Regions from separate parts of the Sporosarcina sp. P17b genome, predicted to be linked through region 2. Evidence: riboswitches for the same ligand, from Rfam matches in the RefSeq annotation. Region 2 holds a riboswitch; the other holds the start of a gene.
What was found. Region 2 has a riboswitch for cobalamin ahead of CSV76_RS15985 (DUF4430 domain-containing protein). Riboswitches for the same ligand answer to the same signal wherever they lie in the genome.
Positions count from the first base shown of each region.

Region 1: linked by a shared signal. The riboswitch ahead of CSV76_RS10175 (hypothetical protein) and the one ahead of CSV76_RS15985 (DUF4430 domain-containing protein) in region 2 are both predicted to bind cobalamin.

Region 1 covers NZ_PDYP01000007.1:83,880-93,689, forward strand. Annotated here, with positions in the region: gene CSV76_RS10165 (ABC transporter ATP-binding protein) at 2-763, shown strand; gene CSV76_RS10170 (ABC transporter permease) at 753-2,696, shown strand; gene CSV76_RS10175 (hypothetical protein) at 2,742-2,963, opposite strand; cobalamin riboswitch at 3,215-3,405, opposite strand; gene CSV76_RS10180 (MATE family efflux transporter) at 3,503-4,849, opposite strand; gene CSV76_RS10185 (GNAT family N-acetyltransferase) at 4,846-5,310, opposite strand; gene CSV76_RS10190 (TetR/AcrR family transcriptional regulator) at 5,372-5,932, opposite strand; gene CSV76_RS10195 (NAD(P)H-binding protein) at 6,132-7,568, shown strand; gene CSV76_RS10200 (GMC family oxidoreductase) at 7,666-9,411, opposite strand; gene CSV76_RS10205 (gluconate 2-dehydrogenase subunit 3 family protein) at 9,429-9,810, opposite strand, start outside.
Region 2 covers NZ_PDYP01000023.1:12,066-21,875, reverse strand. Annotated here, with positions in the region: gene CSV76_RS15995 (hypothetical protein) at 1-635, shown strand, start outside; gene CSV76_RS15990 (hypothetical protein) at 785-1,324, shown strand; cobalamin riboswitch at 1,492-1,630, shown strand; gene CSV76_RS15985 (DUF4430 domain-containing protein) at 1,811-3,856, shown strand; gene CSV76_RS15980 (prenyltransferase/squalene oxidase repeat-containing protein) at 3,875-5,710, shown strand; gene CSV76_RS15975 (DUF4430 domain-containing protein) at 5,720-6,274, shown strand; gene CSV76_RS15970 (energy-coupling factor transporter transmembrane component T) at 6,275-7,144, shown strand; gene CSV76_RS15965 (ABC transporter ATP-binding protein) at 7,117-8,742, shown strand; gene CSV76_RS15960 (AAA family ATPase) at 8,746-9,690, shown strand; gene CSV76_RS15955 (DUF58 domain-containing protein) at 9,702-9,810, shown strand, end outside.

The DNA.
Region 1 (9,810 bases), on a different contig from region 2:
AATGGTAATTTTACAAGCAACGAAAATATATAAATCATATGGCAATAAGTTTAATAAACAAGAAGTACTCAGTGCGCTTGATTTAGAAGTAAATAAAGGTGAATTCGTCAGTATTATGGGTGCATCTGGATCCGGTAAAACGACTCTGCTTAACGTTCTCTCTTCTATTGATCGGGTAAGTCAGGGAACGATTAGCATAGAAGGGCAGAATATTAATCAAATGAAAGAGAAACAAATGGCGGAATTCCGTAAACGTCACTTAGGCTTCATCTTTCAGGACTATAACTTACTCGATACGTTAACTGTGAAAGAAAATATTTTACTTCCGTTATCGGTACAAAAAGTAGCGAAAAAAAGAGCCAATGAAAAGTTTTATGCAGTGGCGGAAGACTTAGGCATTGCAGACATTGCAGACAAATATCCCAATGAAATCTCAGGTGGTCAAAAGCAAAGGACGTCTGCTGCGCGAGCGTTTATTCATGATCCAAGTATCATCTTTGCGGATGAACCAACGGGCGCACTCGATTCAAAAGCAGCATCTGATCTTTTGAATAAATTAAGTGAGCTCAACACGAAGCGAAATGCCTCTATTGTGATGGTCACTCATGACCCATTGGCGGCAAGTTTCAGTGAGCGTGTCGTGTTCATTAAAGACGGACAAATCTACACGCAACTCTATAAAGGAGACCAAACACGGACCGAGTTTTTCAATGACATTATAAAAACGCAAGGTGTATTGGGTGGTGTGCAACATGACGCTTAATCAACTAATCTTCCGCAATATTAAGAAAAACCTCAAGCATTATTATGTGTATATCTTTGCTTTAGTCTTTAGTGTTGGTCTGTACTTTTCATTCGTTACACTGCAATTTGATCCTGCATTGGACGATGCAACGAGTGGAATAAGAGGTGCTGCGGCTATCAAGTCAGGTTCCATTTTACTACTTGCTATTGTATCTGTTTTCCTGCTTTATGCTAATAATTTATTCATCAAACGCCGCAGTAAGGAAATTGGCTTGTTTCAATTGATCGGTATGACGAAAGGGACAGTTTTCCGCATATTGAGTGTCGAGAATTTCGTGTTGTACATTGGCTCTTTAGTTGTGGGGGTATTCGCGGGCTTTTCAATGTCTCGACTATTGATGATTATTCTTTTCAAGGTGACAGGTGTAAAAGATGTAGCAACACTACGATTCTCTTCTGAAGCGTTACTGCAAACGTTAGTAGTATTTGCGTTGATCTATATTTTGATTTTGATCATGAACGCAGTATTTATCAAACGACAAAGCATCTTGTCGCTGTTTAGTGTGACAACTGTTACACAGCAACGTGTACAAAAAATGACGATGTTTCAAGTAGTAATTGGTGTAGTAGGAATTTTGCTTATTGCATGTGGCTATTATTTGTCAACTCAGTTATTTAAGGGTGTAATCCTTAGCAATTATTTGTTCACTACAATGGTCGTCATCCTGACATCCGTTATTATAGGTACGTACTTATTTTATAAAGGTTCTGTCAGCTTCATCTTCAATCTAATCCGTAAACGAAAAGGTGGGTATCTAAACGTTAACGATGTACTGTCCCTTTCTTCCATCATGTTCCGAATGAAATCCAATTCGTTACTATTAATGATTATTACCATATTGTCCGCGCTATCCATTGCGTTGTTATCACTTAGTTATATATCATATTACTCAGTAGAGAAAACAGTGGAGAGGACTATTCCCGCAGATTTTACTATTCCAAATAGTGAGCGTGCTATGGAATTCACACAAGCGCTGGAAGAGAAGAACATTGACTATACGGAGACGGCTACGGATTTAATAACATCACCTGTTGATTTATCAAAAGTCATGACAATGCCAGGAGAGGTTACTGGAGATCAGAGTTATGCCAATACGCGAATGATCGTAATTAGCGAACAAACAGTATTGGAAGTAGATGTAGAAGAAGATGAAGTGATGTTTATTAATTCAGATCCATTGATGGAGAAGTTCATGCAGTTCCAAACTGATCAACAAGCTATTTTTCAAGGTAGAGAACATTCATATGATCTGACTTTTACAGGCACAAAAGATTTAGTTGTTCTACCAACTCGTATAACATATAATTTTCCTGTTGCCGTAGTTGATGACCTAGTATACAAGCAAATGCAAGACGATCAAGACATTTCCTTTACGTCAGAATTCACTGTGTACCATGGAGTAAATATTGTTCAGAAAGATGAACTTGAAAAAGCGAATGACATTTTCAATAAGTTGGAAATAAATATATGGGCGGGACATGAATCAAAATATGAAGGAAGAATAAACCTAAAACAAAGTGTTGGTATTACGATGTTCATCGTAGGATTCCTTGGTCTTGCATTTCTCATCACATCCGGCTGCATTCTCTATTTCAAACAAATGGACGAAAGTGAAGACGAGAAATCAAACTACACGATTCTTCGTAAATTGGGCTTTACACAATCTGATTTGTTGAAGGGGATCCAGAAAAAGCAATTATTTAACTTTGGTATTCCATTAGTTGTCGGATTGCTCCATAGCTACTTCGCAGTAAAATCGGGATGGTTTTTATTCGGTACTGAAATGCTAACACCAATGATTATTGTGATGTTAATTTACACGGCATTATACTCGATATTCGGATTACTATCCGTTATAAATTATAAACGTGTGATAAAAGATTCTCTATAAAGTGTAAACGCCTCTGACAGAGTAATGTCAGAGGCGTATTTATTATTAGTTACTACCAACCAATTCTTCTACTACTGTTTTATATGCTTTATCTAAATTATAAAGCTGCTGTTCTTTTTCTGTTTGATCTTTTGAAGTATCTTCGGAAATCTGTCTTTTCACATCATTGAGTACTAAGGGGAGTGGAGTAGAGTGAGTGCTCACTCGGTCCGACATCAGCGTATCCTTTAATAAGTTTGTAAAATCATCGATTGTTTGGTTATTCATAATTCATTCTCCTCATCGTGTTTTGTAGTGGTTCGTCGACAAAAAAACATCCGTCCAAGTAAATGCCTGGAAGGATGTTAAGTGGGAAGCCATGACGAATTAAACGGTTCAGTCGGATATTCATATATAGTGGATCGATAGAAGCTGTATCGAAGCCACCTAATGAATGTCCTGATCCCGTTTTTTCGTACGTCGGCTTGTGTATGATTGTTCATAAGCCGCACTTGACACCTCCTATCCGCGTAGGTTATTGGTGTGTACTGATCTAGGCAGGTCTCCTGGCTCGTCTTCAACGTATAATTCACCTTCCCATTTCCCTTGCGGTGAAACAGTGGTAACGAATTATACTCCAACTCACAGTTGCGGGACAGCATCGGTTTTTCACCGATTTCCCTTTTAAGCGTTTAAGAAAAATAAACGCACCGATCTCTAACACGATATTCAGTTGCTCTTTCAGTATATCACTATTATTTATGAAAGGAACAAAATAGCGCAGTATCCATTTAGGATCTGCACTATAACTTTTGTCTGTAATCACGTTACCCACTCAGCGAATGACGAGTCGCGTTTCGTTGATATAAATATACTCCAACAAATACGATAAACTCAGACGCAGGGATAGATAGCCAAATCCCATTTAGCCCAAAGAAGCGTGGTAAAATCATCAAGAAAATCAACATAATAATAATTTCGCGAGAAGCGGTGATCCAAGTCGCCATCCGAACATTACCGACTGACTGATAATACGTCATCATCACGAAGTTCGTACCTGTGAATAAATAGGCAATGAAGAATAAATTAATTCCGGTAGTGGCCAAATCTCTGACGGCTTGTGGGAAGTCTCCGAAAATCGATACAATAGGGCCTGCTGCGAACTGTCCCACGAGGAAAAATACAGCACCTGCAATGACGACAGTGAGGGTGGCCTTTTTAACGGTTTCCTTCATTCTTTCTCGGTTGCCAGAACCTCTATAATAACTAATCAGTGGTTGTATTGCACCACCCATTCCTAGGAATAGCATCAGCATGACGCTGTGCACATAATTCAAAATAGAGAACGCTGCAACACCTTCCGTACCAGCCATTCGTTCGAACGCAATATTATGTGTGATGGTAAAGAAGGATATACCCAATTCGGATAAGAAACTTGGGAATCCGATGAATAGAATCGCTAGAAATAGTTTTTTATTGAATTTCAAGCGAATCAGTTTCAAGTTATTGGTCTGCCTAAAGAAGTGTGTTACTAGTACGAGCATACCCAAAAACGAAGCAATAATTGTCGCTGATGCAGCACCAGCGACTCCGTAGTCTAAAATGAATAAGAACACGTAGTTCAAAATAATATTGACGACAGACGTCACAATCAAACCAGCCATTGAGAGGTTCGGTGCTCCATCATTTCGCACGAAAATACTAAAAGTGTTTTCTACAGTGAAGATAAAACCAAATAATAAAATAACAAATAAGTATTGCGATACATAAGGGAATGTGGTCGCATTGGCCCCAAGCGCGTATGCTAGTGGATCCCTAAAGATAAAGGCAGTCAAACCTAATACAATAGTAAATAAGAATATGGAAATAATAGCGTGCGTAAAGATCGACCGGGCTCTTTGCGTATCCTTAGCGCCCATAGCTATCGAATATTTTGTAGCAGCACCGATACCAATCCATAAAGAAATAGCAAAAAAGATAGTATAAACGGGAGCCGAAATTCCGACTCCCGCTAATGCTTCTGCACCCAATCGATTACCGACCATGATGCCGTCTGCCACAATATTGATTGCCATTAGTAACATACCGACAGTTGAAGGTATCAAGTAACGTAAAAAGATACGTCCTACTGGCTCAGTATCTAATTGATTGAATTTGGGTGAAGAAGAATTCATTGCAAAGGACTCCTTTGAAGATCAAGTTCCATGATGAGGCAAGGGAATTCACCTACATCATCAATTTTTCCATTTAACTTAAAACCGAACTTTTCGTATAAACGCTGTGCGGCTTTATTACTTGGATAAATACTTAAGTAGATCTTATTGCATTGATACTTTTCTTCCATTCTGGTTAGTAGAAGTTTAAGAAATCTGCTAGCATAGCCTTTCCCTTGATGATGCTGATCTATCATAAAGCGATCCAGCCATACATTGCCATCTGCTTCACGTCCATGCATTGCATAGCCGACTAGTTCCTCTCCATCGTATAACCCAATAGACTTCCATTCAGGTTCAAATTGAGATTGTGCTAGTGAAAATGAATTGCTTTCAATAAAGTTCTTTTGGTTTTCGTGTACAGATAAATAGGCAACATCCTGCCAATTTTCATTCGTTACCTCACATGCGTGGAGGCTCATAATTCCATCTCGCTTTCATATTTTGTAAAACAGAAAAACTTTTAGTGTTTTATTAGTTTTTTTAGTCGTCACTTTTCTTAATAAATCCGAACAACAGGATATCCACAATAGAATCCAGTGCTTCGGTTACGGTCATGCGATTTTCGTAGAAAAATTTTCGATCAAGAGTGGAGTTCGTTGCATCTATAATCAATTTCATTAGTAACTCTATATTTTGATCGGCAATAATACCTTCATGAATACCTTGTTCAATCAATTCGCGTAGTTCATCCCATTCATGAAGTGCAGAGTGGACGCGTTCCCATTGTACGGGATGTGTTTTTCTCATCTGATCAAGGATTTGCCAGTTATAAAAATCATTATACTTTGGAATAACTGTTATGACTTTCTTGATCTTATCTACAAGTTGTAGTTCATTGTCTTTCATGATGATATCGGTTTTTTCGTCAAACTCTCGTAATGTCGAGTCAATAATCGCATCTAAAATTTCCGTTTTTGAAGAAAAATTTTCGTATAACGTCCGTTTACTGATGCCCAGTCTTTTCGCTAGATCATCCATTGTGAACTTCATACTTTTCTCATGAATTTCTTCGAGGAAAGCTTTCATAATACGTGCTTTCATTTATCGTACCCCTATCTTTATACATATCAAACAAAACTTAAAAAACAAATATAGTTTTCCTCGTTCATATCATTATAAATACTTTTAATGAAAAAAGCAAAGACTACTGCTTAAAAGTTGTATTAATTAAATATATAGGCTTATAAAACTCTTAGAATGGGTACTTTCAATGTATACGTACAAGAGAGGGTGAGATTGTATGGGTGAGAAGAAATTGGTCGTAGCTGTAGCTGGCGCAAGTGGTTATATCGGCAATAATCTATTGAAGAAACTTAAAGGGAAAGCTAAAGTTATTGGTCTGTCACGCAATGGCGATCAGAGGCAGAATACGGAAGATGTAGAGTGGCGTTCTTGTGATCTGTTTTCTATGAAAGATGCTGAGAAGAGTTTGGCAGGTGCTGATGTTGCGGTTTATCTCGTTCATTCTATGTTGAAATCAGCAAAACTATCTCAAGGAACTTTTGAAGATATGGATGTTATATTGGCGGATAATTTTGCACAGGCCGCGAAAAAACAAGGAATTAAGCAGATCGTCTATTTGGGTGGGATTATTCCAGATGAAGATGAAAAAGATTTATCCAGGCATTTGAAAAGCCGTTTGGAAGTGGAACGTATTTTGCGATCGTATACTGTTCCTGTCACCGCATTACGTGCAGGGTTGATTGTCGGCCCAAAAGGTTCTTCATTCCCAATTTTGTCGAAGCTAGTTAGACGGCTTCCGATAATGATTTTACCTAAATGGACACGTTCCGATACACAGCCCGTCGCACTCGATGATGTGATGAAATCATTAAGTTCATTAATACTAGACTTTGAACCTGCGCAACGATCTATCGATATAGGTGGTCCTGAGGTTATGACGTATAAAGTTATGATGGAGAAAACTGCAGAAGTAGCAGGGAAATCTTCACGAATGTTGGATGTTCCATTCTTCTCGCTAAGTCTATCAAGGCTTTGGTTGCGTCTCGTGACACAAACACCGAAAGAAATTGTCTATCCATTGGTGGAAAGCTTGAAACATCCAATGGTCGTGAATCCGAAGCATTATATGGAAGGTATTAGTGACGGTGAAATTCCATTTATTCAAGCGGCAAGAGAAGCGCTTGAAGCAGAAACGAAAGAAAAAGAAACACCGAAAAAGAAATCACCAATGGGGCCGCTTAAACAGGATGTACGATCTGTACAACGAATCGCGTTGCCTCATAGCTGGACAGCTGATGAGACTGCACGTTATTACGTCAAGTGGCTTTCTACTTTCCTTAATCCTTGGGTCAAGACGGAAGTAGACGACCAATTAAACTGTCGCATCGGTTTTCTAGGCGATCGAACACTATTAGAACTTAGTTATTCTGCTGATCGTAGTACAAAAGATCGCTCGCTTTACTATATAACGGGTGGATTATTAATGGATCCTGATTCCAATGAACGTGGCAGAATGGAGTTTCGAAAGATTCCGGGATCGAATGAAGTAATCATTGCCATTCATGATTATCTCCCTTCCATTCCGTGGTTTGTTTATTACGTTACACAAGCCAATATGCACGCATTTGTCATGTCTTGTTTCCGACAACATATGTACAAGTTGGGTGCAATTGAACGTGATCGATTAGGAATTGTGGCTTCTAATGTACGATAAAGAAAAATCCAGATTCGCAGTGTTGCCCTGCGAATCTGGATTTTTGAGTATTTGAATTCAATAAGTACATAAATAGACGATAGAACCAGATGTTTTGTTAGGCGTTTAAAGTCTCTTGCTTGGCTTCTGCAAGCTGACCACCTTCTTTTAAATACTTCTCTACACCTTCTGCTGCCCGATATGCCAATGCGCCAATGGTTGAAGTCGGATGATGTCCACCAAATTGAGGAAATGCGGAACCACCCACTACGAATAAGTTGTCCATCTCCCACATTTGAAGGTAGTTATTCACTGCAGATGTTTCAGGATCCGCCCCCATAATAATTCCGCCTGCGTAGTGTCCACCTGAATAGATATGATCGAACTCTTCAGGCACTTCATCCTCGTCAATGATATCGGCACCCATTTCTTTCATGATTTCACTACATTTCTCGATTCCAAATTTCGCCATATTTCGATCGTGGTCTGTGTAACGATTCGTTATACGTAATAGGGGATCTCCGTATTCATCTTTGTATGTTGGATCCAAATCTACGTAGTTATGCCACCATGACATAACAGCAGGTGTATACCATGCGACTAGTGAACGATTAGCATAATGGATTGAGTTTTTCTTGAACTCAGGTCCCCACTTTGGTGTGCCGCTTGGGACGTGGTTTGTAGAAATAGCCCCATCACCGTATTGACGCATTTCGATACCGCCACCGTTGATGAAGTCTACATTAGAGTGATCAAAATTATCACCAGCAAAGTCACTCAACGTACCACCCAGAGCACCTGCCCCCATGTAGAGATTAAACTTTTTATTTTCAAAGAAGCCTCGAGCTCCAAGGAATGTGATGTTGAATTGTCCGTTAAAGTTGCGACCAATGGTTCCTTTACGTGTGGCTGGATCATACTGTGTTCCGATTTCTGAAAGCATCAATAAACGATTATTAGTGAATGAAAATGCACCTAATACAACAACGTCTGCTGGCTGCTCATATTCAATTCCTGTACGTGTATCAGTAAACATAACACCGGTTGCCTTACCGTCTTTATGCAGAACTCGACGTACTAAAGAATTGGTGCGGATTTCGCAGTTTCCGGTTTTGCGTGCAGTCGGAATAACTGTAGCCAATGGGTCCGATTTAGCCGTAAAATCACAACCGTACATCGTACAATAAGAGCAGAACATACATGCATTTAATTTTTCACCATCTGGATTAGTATACGCTTGTGATAAGTTACCGGCAGCGACTTGGAAAGGGTGATAACCCATCCTCTCAGTCGTTTCTTTGAATAATTTTACAGCCGGTGATGCTAACATAGGCGGGTTAGGGTAATCACTTGAACGCTTGTCACCAAGTGGATCGGGCTCGCCTGAAATTCCAGCGGTTTTCTCCCACTTATCGTAATAAGGTTCCATTTCGTCATATGTAATACCCCAGTCTTGAATCGTCATGCCTTCAGGAATTTTCTCTTTCCCATACCTTTCAATAGTTTTGGAACGCAATTCAAAATCGATAGCTCTCCAGCGATATGTAGCACCTGCCCAGTGAACACTACCCCCACCTAGATCGGTACCAGCCATCATTTCTGCTCTTGTTCGGACAGGGAGAGCGGTATCTTCAATTTTCACGCGTGAAGTAATCGTTTCAGGAGATAAGTTTTGCATCATTTCATAACGATCTGTATAACGCAATTCGTCTTTAACTCCTATATAGTCTTGTCGATCTTGTTTTTTACCTCGTTCAAGTGTTACTACCTGGTATCCGGCCTTGGCCAGCTCTGCAGAAACTACTCCACCTGCCCAGCCGCTTCCTACTACGACTACATCTACCTTTTTTAATTTCTTTGCCATATGAGTTCCTCCTGTTTTTAATGACCTTGATAATTTCGTAAGCTTTCAGGTTTCATTACGATGAAGTCTTCTTTTTCTATATCCGCGGTATAGCTCATACGTGGACCGGGGAATTCTTTCATCCTCCAGCCTTCCATATTGCGATTTCCACCATAGACGGGGTCAGCATAAGCTCCTTCAATAGTTGTTTGTAATAATAGATTAAAGAATGTTGTCGAAGCGACACCGTTCATCTTCGCTTTACCATCGTCAAACATCTGCAAAATCTCATCTTGCTGTTTCGGCTCTAGCTTATGGAAGTTCGTTTTGAATTTCTCCTGTGCGGTTTGTTCCAATGCTTGTACACCTTCCATGAAAATATCTCCCCTTGTCATAGGTGTCTGATATCTAAAGGCTGGT
Region 2 (9,810 bases):
ATAACGGAAAGATTTATACCCAAACAAACACAAAGATAAATGACACAGATGCAAAAGCTCTTAAAGACGAGAAACTCGGAACTACAAAAGGGAATATTGATGAATGGAGCAAGCAAAAAGCCTATGACAAAGAATTAGCTTCTACAATTGGTGAAATGGATGTTTATTCTGTGAAAGGCTATGACCAAGATTTTAGATTAATGGTTTATCATATGCAGGATGGAAACCATTACGCAGAGTTTTTTGAAAACCTTAACGGAATAACAATAAGCAGTGGTGAGGATATATTTGGTAAATTAAATCTGGTGGGAAATATACACTCTGTCCAGTGGAGAGCTTTCAGTGATTGGGATCACGATAATGAAAATTACAAGCCAATTTTCGATATGGACGCACTAAATACTTTCTTAAAAGAGCTGAACAAAACAAAGCCCTATCTTCGTGAACAAAAGTCAGACCCCATAAATAGTTCCCGAAACAATGAAGAATACAGAGAGCTAGCGTTAAAATTACATGATGGTTCAACGGTTAAACTTACTCTTTTAAGAGATGGATATATCTATTATGGAATTGCAGATGTTTATTTTGAGATGAATGAAGGCGTGTTTTCAATGTTTTGGAACCAACTTAAGTAAAGGTAATATTCAACATTCGGGGACAGTTGCTTAGTAAAAATTACGCTGTTAACGGGCGGTTTAATTAAAGAAGAACTCGATCTAAGCAGAGAGCGAGATAAATGCTTTGAAACGTATAATCAGCATTTAGGATGTGAGGTGTACTGGCAATGATTGATTGGCGTTGGGCTGAAGTTGATACACTAGAAAATAAAGGGGAGTGGAATGAAGCAAAATCACTCTTGATAAAAAACTGGAACCAAAATCCTGATGATTTAAAGACTGTTATTCGTCTTGGCTTTTTTTGTTGGTATGTTCTAACAGAAGAGGGACCAGTAGAGATTCAGGATGTAGATTTTGATGAATTAGAGACTATACTACGTCAGGTTACAGATTTTGGATTGGTTAATTTGGGGACAAATGAGGATTTTTTATGGTGTTTTGGTTATATGATTTCATTATTCCCATATTATTTTGGAGAATTTGAGCATTGGGAAGAAAAAGGGGTTTCCATGTTAAAGCGTGCTTATGAAATTTGTCCAGATGAACCAGTGTATAAATATTCTTACTTGGGATCTTTTCCGAATTCAGACGAAAATCTTAAAGATGAATTTCAAAATGTTCATGTTGTTCTTGAAGATAGATTTCAAGGAAATGGAGTTTTATCGGAATACTTTAAAAGCGTTTGGAATTGTTGGCATGAGAGTTGAATTAACGAATGCGGTTATTGAACACCGATCGCTTGCTATAGGAACCACTTTGCTAAATAAAATGCTGTAACTAAAATAGAAAACACAGTCTCATGCGATGACAAAATCGCGCAATGTACTTACACCGTCTATTGATTTTACCCTGCAAAAACTATATGCTTAGTAGCAGTTATATAGAATATTTTGGTTCTTCGTCAAGTAAACGAAGAGTAAATAGGAATCAGGTGAAAATCCTGAGCGGTCCGGCCACTGTAATGGGAAAATATATCCCTAAGTCAGGAGACTTGCCAAAGTATGTAAGCATGACGCCTTCCGGTAAAGGGTGAATTGTGTATCATTCAATTTGCGCTGTCTAATTATTGAACATACATGGTCCCCATCTCTATCAGGAGGTGGGGACTTTTTTAATGATTTAGCCACTGCATATAGCATGCCTTTACTAGAAAAGAAGGGATGGATTGAATGAGAAAAACGAAAAACACCTTCATGAAATATCAAAACATAATCTATTACAGTCTCATATTCTTACTATTATTTAGCACGATTGCCTATGCAGCCACATCGACTGAAGAATCCGCTCCGTTTGATTTCAATGAAAAAGTAGAAGCTTCTACGCTGAAGTTAGCTAGCGGTAGTGGTGGACTACCTGATGCGGAATCCGATCAAACGACAGATAGTAAGACCGATCAAGAAAACTTGTCAAGCTCGCAACAACCGACAACTCCGGACAAATCGCAACAGAAGCCGGAAGAACAGCCGCGAGAACCAAAAAATACCGAGCTGGAATCGCAGAATAAGCCACTCGCTAATCCTGAGACTACTACACAGGACACGAAACCGGCTCCAAATGACAAAGTCCCTGCTGGTGGCAACACGACACCTGCTTCCGGTAAAACAAAACCGAACAACCATCCAGATATCGAGATCGTCGACATCGCGGATCAGCAAAATCGCTATTTTACAACAAGTATCACCAATAATGAAACCGTTACCGATCCATTGTACAGCGTCACGGTAAATCACTTGGATGAAACACTCATTGCCCAGGAAATGAAAGTTACGGTAAACGGTAAGAAATTGAGTGACTATAAAGGGGTTCTTTTATTAACAGAAGGCACGAACGATATTCAATTCCAAGTGATCTATAAACAAACAGACAACAAACTATTGCGCGTCAGCCAGTCGTATCGCGTGACCTTAAACAGTCAAGATATCGTAATCACAACCGAACTAAAAGACCAAACGGTGACCGAAGACGCCATTTCATTCACAGCAACAGCTACGCTAGGTGAACAAGATGCCAAGCTCAAGGTCTTCATGAATAATAAAGAACTTAAACCACTGACTGGCAGTGCCTATAAAGCCACGCTAACCGAAGGAAAAAATACGCTCAAGCTTACCGCGCAAGTAAACGGAAAAATAGCGGAGCAAAACTATATTGTGATCTACGAGAAAGAAAAAATCTCGATCAAGTTGAACACCGACTTACAAGACCAACAAGCTAACAGCGCGGAGTTTTCATTTTACGCAAAAGCTACTGCGAATGAAGCAGACGTATCACTCAGCATCACAGTGAACGATCAAAAGGTCGAATCGGCAGACGGTATGAATTATGTTGTGCAGCTGAACAATGGAACGAACGTTGTCAAATTATCAGGAAACTATCAAGACGAACAAATTGAACGACAGTATAAAATTTCCTACAACGACCCGAACGTCAATGAAAAACCACAAGTCGATCCCGATGCACCGAAGCTCGTAACCGATCTCAAGTCCGGCAGCAAAGTCAAAGGTGATATTAAAACGATCAACATTTGGCCAGTGACTGCTTCTGGTGAACGGATCAGAGGGAAAAACGTCCTTGTGCAAGTGAATGGTGAAAACGTGCCATTCACTTGGGATGACAGTGCAAAAACGAGTTATAAACTGACGTTGCAAACTGGACAAAACACCGTCACCATCAAAGTGTGGGACGACGAAGAGCGGACCGTGACCGAGACATTCATGATCACGTCCGTTGCACCGGCGGAAGATGGCATTATCGGACAAGTGACGATTAGTCTAGAAGCTTCCGTTCTCGGTGTTCCGTATTTGATCAAACCGACGAAAATGGATATTCATCAAGGGGAAAAAGGGTCGTATATCCTCGACCAATTCATGCGAGAACATGGCTATGATTACGGCAAAACGGGAAATCTCGACAGCAGTTTTTATTTACGGGACGTCAGTAAGCCTGGCATGCTAAATCATGTAGCGATTCCCGACGATTTATGGGAAATAGTAGAGGAGGTTTCCACTACTTCAAATCGCGATGCGTATTCACCGGATAGTCTAAGTGAATTCGATTTCGCGAATGGTTCCGGCTGGATGTTCAGCGTCAATAATGATTATCCGAACTACGGCTTCTCGGATGCCTATTTCTTAGATGGAGATGTAGTGAGAGTGCGCTATACTCTTCATTACGGAAAAGACATTGGTGGGCATGAAGCGTCAGGAAACGGCATGAATGATAATTGGAAGAAAGAATGGTAATGAAAGAGAAGTGACGGAATGCGACAATTAACTGCGTGGCTTGTGACGATTATGATGACGGCGGTAGTACTCCTGCCGTCTATTGCGTTCGCGACACCGGAAAAAGAAGAATCTCTGCTGCAGACGATAGAAGAAATTATTGCGTGGAAAAAGCAAGATGAACAAATTGACGAATCGGCTCCGCTACTCAGCAAGCCGTTTCTAGCGCACGCGGGAAATACGAATGGTGATTGGTATCCGGTAGGCCTCGGCCGCATCGGCTATCCTGACGATTACTCCGCGTATCTAGCGGTCATCAAGAACAATGTTATTGAACGTTATAAAACGAGTGAAAAACTTAGTGAAATGAAAGCGACAGAGTGGCACCGGATTTCACTGGCGATTCTTTCAGCTGCCGGTGACCCGACGGCAGTATCCGGCATCAATCTTATTGCGGACGGTACGTATAACCGTGGATTGACGACGTCACTCGGTGCACAGGGCATTAACGGCTGGATTTGGGGGTTAATTACACTTGACAGTATGCGTTATAAAGTGCCAGAAGACGCGGACATGAAAAGAATCGAAATCATCAAAGAAATCATTTCACTGCAACTCGAGGATGGCGGATTTTCATTCTACGGGAACGAAGCGGAGCCGGATATGACTGCGATGGCAGTACAGGCACTCGCACCGTATTATCAAAGTACCGAAGAATTCACGTATATTCAGAAGGATTTGGATGAAGAAGTAACGAAAACGATGCATATGATCATTGACGAAGCACTCGAAAAATTATCGAATATGCAAACGTCGTCTGGCGGCTTTAGTGCACAAAATGACGACAACGTCGAAAGTGCCGCACAAGTTCTCGTCGCGTTGACGTCTCTTGGCATTCATCCCGAAGAAGACGAACGCTTCGTAAAAGGCGATCATTCATTGCTTGATTTCATCATGAGCTATCAACTGGACGACGGAGGCTTTGTCCATGCGAAAACGTATAACGCGGACAATCCGTCTTCGTTGCCAGATGAATCAAACTCGATGGCGTCCGAGCAAGTGCTCTATGCGCTCGTATCGCTCTATCGACTCGAAAATGGCTACCGCACGATGTATGATTTCCGTCCTGAAAACCCAGTCGAAATGAAGCAGCAAATGCTCGAATTGATGGAAGACATTCAGGATATCCATGACAACACAGACGCTAAAAAACTTCAACAATTACTTGATACATATGAAAACTTCCCGATAGAAGAGCGCTCGTATGTCTACAACTTCCATAAGCTCGTAGAAGCCGCAGAGAAACAGTCGATCGAAATTGATTTACCTGCGTTTAGTGAAAACTACGACGTCTATACGAAAGGAAACGGCACGATTGCCCCAATTTATCAGGAGCAAACTGCGCCACGAAATATCAATGAACGAGATGTAGAAAAAATCAACGCCATTCCAACACCGCTTACGACAGAACACTATATCGACGTCGTGTCGCTAATTGATCAGTTCGAACAAGCGGACAATAAAGACGATTATGAAGCAGAGCTCGCACAACTCTATCGATATAAAGAAGACATGGAGAAGATCGAAGCCGAAATACAAAGTATTAACGAAACGGTGCTGGATCAACTGTATCCATTCACTGATTTGACAAGTAAAGACCGTGACAATGTGGATGCGATTTTGGAACGATTCAACGCATTGGCTCCATACGATCAAGAGAAAGTCTTAAACTATGAAGATCTTAAAAAATCGAAAACGCAAATCGACAATGCTGTTCGTGCGAAGCGAATTTCATGGCTACTTGGAATCGTGGCGACGGGGTTGATCATTATAATTCTATTAAGAATTCAAAAAAGAAGGCGTCAGAGAGACTAGAGGGATATAATGAAGAAAGATCTATTAGTCGTAGCATTCATCCTCTTTATTGTCGGATGGCTCATTACGGGAACGAAAATCCAGTCGGTAGAAGAGTATTATTTGACACATGTCGACGAAATTACCGAAGACTCAGAGACAGTGACGCTCGAAATACGCAGTGATGCCGTTCTCGATTCAATGGACCAGTTAAAAGCCGGCCTTGAGAAATATATCGAACCGGACGGCGAAATCCTTGCGAAATCGGAATATGTTTTACGTAGCGGGGATACCGCGTTTGATCTTCTCGACCGCGCGACTCGCCACCACCGCATCCCGATGGAGTACCAAGGAGCCGACTATAATATCTACAACAGTATTTACGTTCAAGGCATCAACTATTTGTATGAGTTTAATTGTGGGCCGTTAAGTGGTTGGATGTATAAAGTGAACGACGAATTCCCGAGTCAGGGGGTTAGTCAATACAAACTGCATGACGGCGATGAAGTCGAATTCCACTACACATGTGATCTAGGACGGGATCTGGATGGCTACATACCTCAAACAAAGAAAGAAGGAAACTAGATGAGCGCATTTTCGAACTTTCATCCTGTATTGCTACTTGTCTATATGACCGTTGTCCTCGTCACGATGTTCAGCTCGTTTCATCCGATCATCGTGGCGCTTTCGCTCGTCGGCGGTATTCTGTATTTTTCCATGTTGCACGGAGTACGGGCGGCAAGTAAAGATCTACTGTATTACTTTTTCGTCTTTCTATTCATTGCGCTCGCGTACCCATCGTATGTGCATAACGGTTTCACTCCCTTGTTTTTCCTGAACGACCATGCGGTGACGCGGGAAGCTGTAACGAAAGGTCTCGTTCTAGCGGGGGCCATTGTCGCGACGTGTTTTTGGATGAAGAGTTATTTCGAGATTTTCACGACGAATAAAATACTTGCTGTAGTGACGAAAGTGTCTGCTAATCTCGGTATTCTCGTTTCGATGCTATGGCGGTTCATTCCTACATTTAAAACGAAATGGCAGGAAAAACACATGGCGCAGCGTGGGATTGGTTATTACAAAGTATCCAGCAGATTCGTGAAATTTCATCGAGCGTTCGCTTTATGGCGGCAGACACTTGTCCAGACGGCTGAGTTCGTCTTTGTGAAGCCAGACGTTATGAAAGCACGTGGATATGGTATGACGAAAGCGAGGACGCAGTATGAAATCATGCGTTTTACGAAGCGTGACGGTGTGCTGACTGCAGGACTCGTTTTATTTCTTCTCTATTACATCGGGTACTTCACGCAACACCAAACACAGTATTACCCGGAAATTAGTGAACAGACACTAGGTACAGGGCATTATGTCATTATTAGCTTACTGATGCTGTTGCCGTTTATCTATGAAGCGAAGGAGAGTGTCAAATGGCGATACTTACAGTCGAAAATCTAAACTTCTATTATGAAGAACAACAAGTCTTGCGTGACGTCTCCTTTTCGATTATGCCACGGGAATTCGTGACGTTATTTGGTCCTACGGGCTCTGGAAAGTCGACGTTACTCAAGATGTTAAAGCGGGAAATGCGACCGATTGGTAAATTGAGCGGCAATGTGTATTTCAGTGGTCGAAAACTCGATGACCTGCCCGCTACAATGACGGCGACCGCGATCGGCTATATGATGCAAAATCCCGACGAGCAGATGGTCATGGAAAAAGTTTGGCAAGAGCTCGCGTTCGGCCTCGAGAACATGGGGGTCGCGACGGAAGAGATGCAGCGGAAGATTGCGGAAGTGGCCAGTTTCTTCGGCATTCAGAACTGGTTACATGACAGTATTAGCGACTTATCGGGCGGGCAGAAACAACTCGTCAATTTAGCGGCAGTGCTTGCGATGGAGCCGGAAATTTTATTGCTCGATGAACCGACTTCTCAGCTCGATCCGATCGCGGCTTCCGAGTTTTTGACGTTGCTTGATAAAATCAACCGAGAACTCGGCATGACGATTCTCATTGTCGAACATCGGCTAGAAGAATTGTTGCCTGTCTGTGACCGCGTATTATTCATGGAAAACGGCTCGCTTCTGTACGATTCGACGCCGAAGTTGATCGGTCATTCGTTACTCGACCATCCGATGCTTGACGCACTCACTGCGGCGATGCGTGTCTATCATAAGCTTGGTTTTCTGGAGAACACGCCGATTACTGTGCGCGAAGGGATGGACTTCATTCGGCGCTATCCACCCGCTGTACCGCCGATGGATCCGATGAGGAAAAAGCATCCCCCTCTCATTACAGTAAAAAATCTGTATTTCCGTTATAACCGTAAAAGCGATGATTTGCTTGCGGATATGAGCGTGACGATTCACCGTGGAGAAATTTTCACGATCGTCGGAGGCAACGGGGTCGGCAAGTCGTCGTTCTTGAAGTTGCTTGCGGGATTGCATAAGCCGTATGCAGGTAAGATTCTTATGGATGACGTCGTGCCAGCTAAGTGGAAAGGCAATATCGTTTTATTGCCGCAAAACCCGCAAGCGTTGTTTATGCACTCGACAGTGAACGAAGAACTGTTGGCTACTGTGCAAAAATTGCCGAAAGAGCAAAGAGAATCCACTGTTACGGATATGATGAAACAGCTACAAATTGAACAGTTAGCAAAGAGAAACCCTTTTGATGTAAGTGGCGGTGAGCAGCAAAAGATCGCATTGGCGAAATTATTGCTGCATAATCCAGCTATTTTATTGCTCGACGAACCGACTAAAGGAATGGACGTCATGTCGAAACAAGAAGTGGTTCAGTTGATTCAAACACTGCAAAAACGCAATATCACGACGATCATCGTAACGCACGACATAGAATTTGCGGCAGAAGTGTCAACACGTGTCGGCATGCTGTTCGACAAATCACTGATCGCGATCAATAACCCGAAGACGTTCTTTACGTCCAATCGATTTTATACAACCGCGGCGAGTAAAATCGCGCGAGGATTATTTCCATTTGCTATTACAGCGGACGATATCGTGGAAGCTGTGAACAGCAACAACAGGAGGAACTGACGAATGAGCAATCAATCAACACACGTACTCAATGAAATGAAAAAAGTAATTAACGGGAAAGACGACGTCATCCAAAAAGTATGGATGACGTTTCTAGCTGGAGGACATGTACTGCTCGAAGATTTACCGGGAGTCGGGAAGACGACACTCGCAAAAGCATTCAGCCGGGTCGTCGGACTTGATTCAAACCGTATCCAGTTCACACCAGACGTCGTGGCATCTGACGTCATCGGTTTCACGATGTTCGATAAAGAAAAGAACGAATTTGTCTTTAAAGAAGGTGCCGTCATGTGTAACTTATTGCTCGGCGATGAAATCAACCGGACGTCTTCAAGAACACAAGCGGCATTGCTTGAAGCGATGCAGGAAAGACAAGTGACAGTCGATGGTGTGACGTATCCATTGCCCGCACCGTTTCACGTCATTGCAACGCAAAATCCGTACGGCACGATCGGAACGCAGCCGTTACCTAGCGCGCAAATCGACCGTTTTATGACAAAATTAAGTGTCGGATATCCTGATTTTGAAGATCAAGTCGAGATGCTGAAAAATCGACAGCAGACCGATCCGCTATCTTCACTGGAACAGATCATCACAAAAAACGAATTACTTGCGCTTCAACAGCAAGTACAAGACCTCTTCATTCACGAAGAAATCTTGCGTTACGTCACGGCACTTACGGAGAAAACGCGAAACCATCCGTCAATTCATCAAGGAATTAGCCCGCGTGGCGCACTCGCACTCTGTCAGATGGCGAAAGCACATGCATTCCTGCAAGACCGCGATTACGTCATTCCAGAAGACGTCCATGCCGTGTGGTTACCGACGAGCCGACACCGCGTCATCCTATCGAGCGTACCAGGTGCTGAAGCGGAACAAGATGCGCTACTCGAAAAACTACTGCAAAGTGTTGCCACGCCCGATCAAGCAATGCTTGCGACATTTTAAGGGCTGATCGTATGCTGTTTACATTACTGATCAGCGTCGTCTGGCTGCTGTTCACGCTCGCATTTTTCATCTTTACGACGACGCATTTCGCGCTACTGTTCGCAGTCGGATCATTCATTG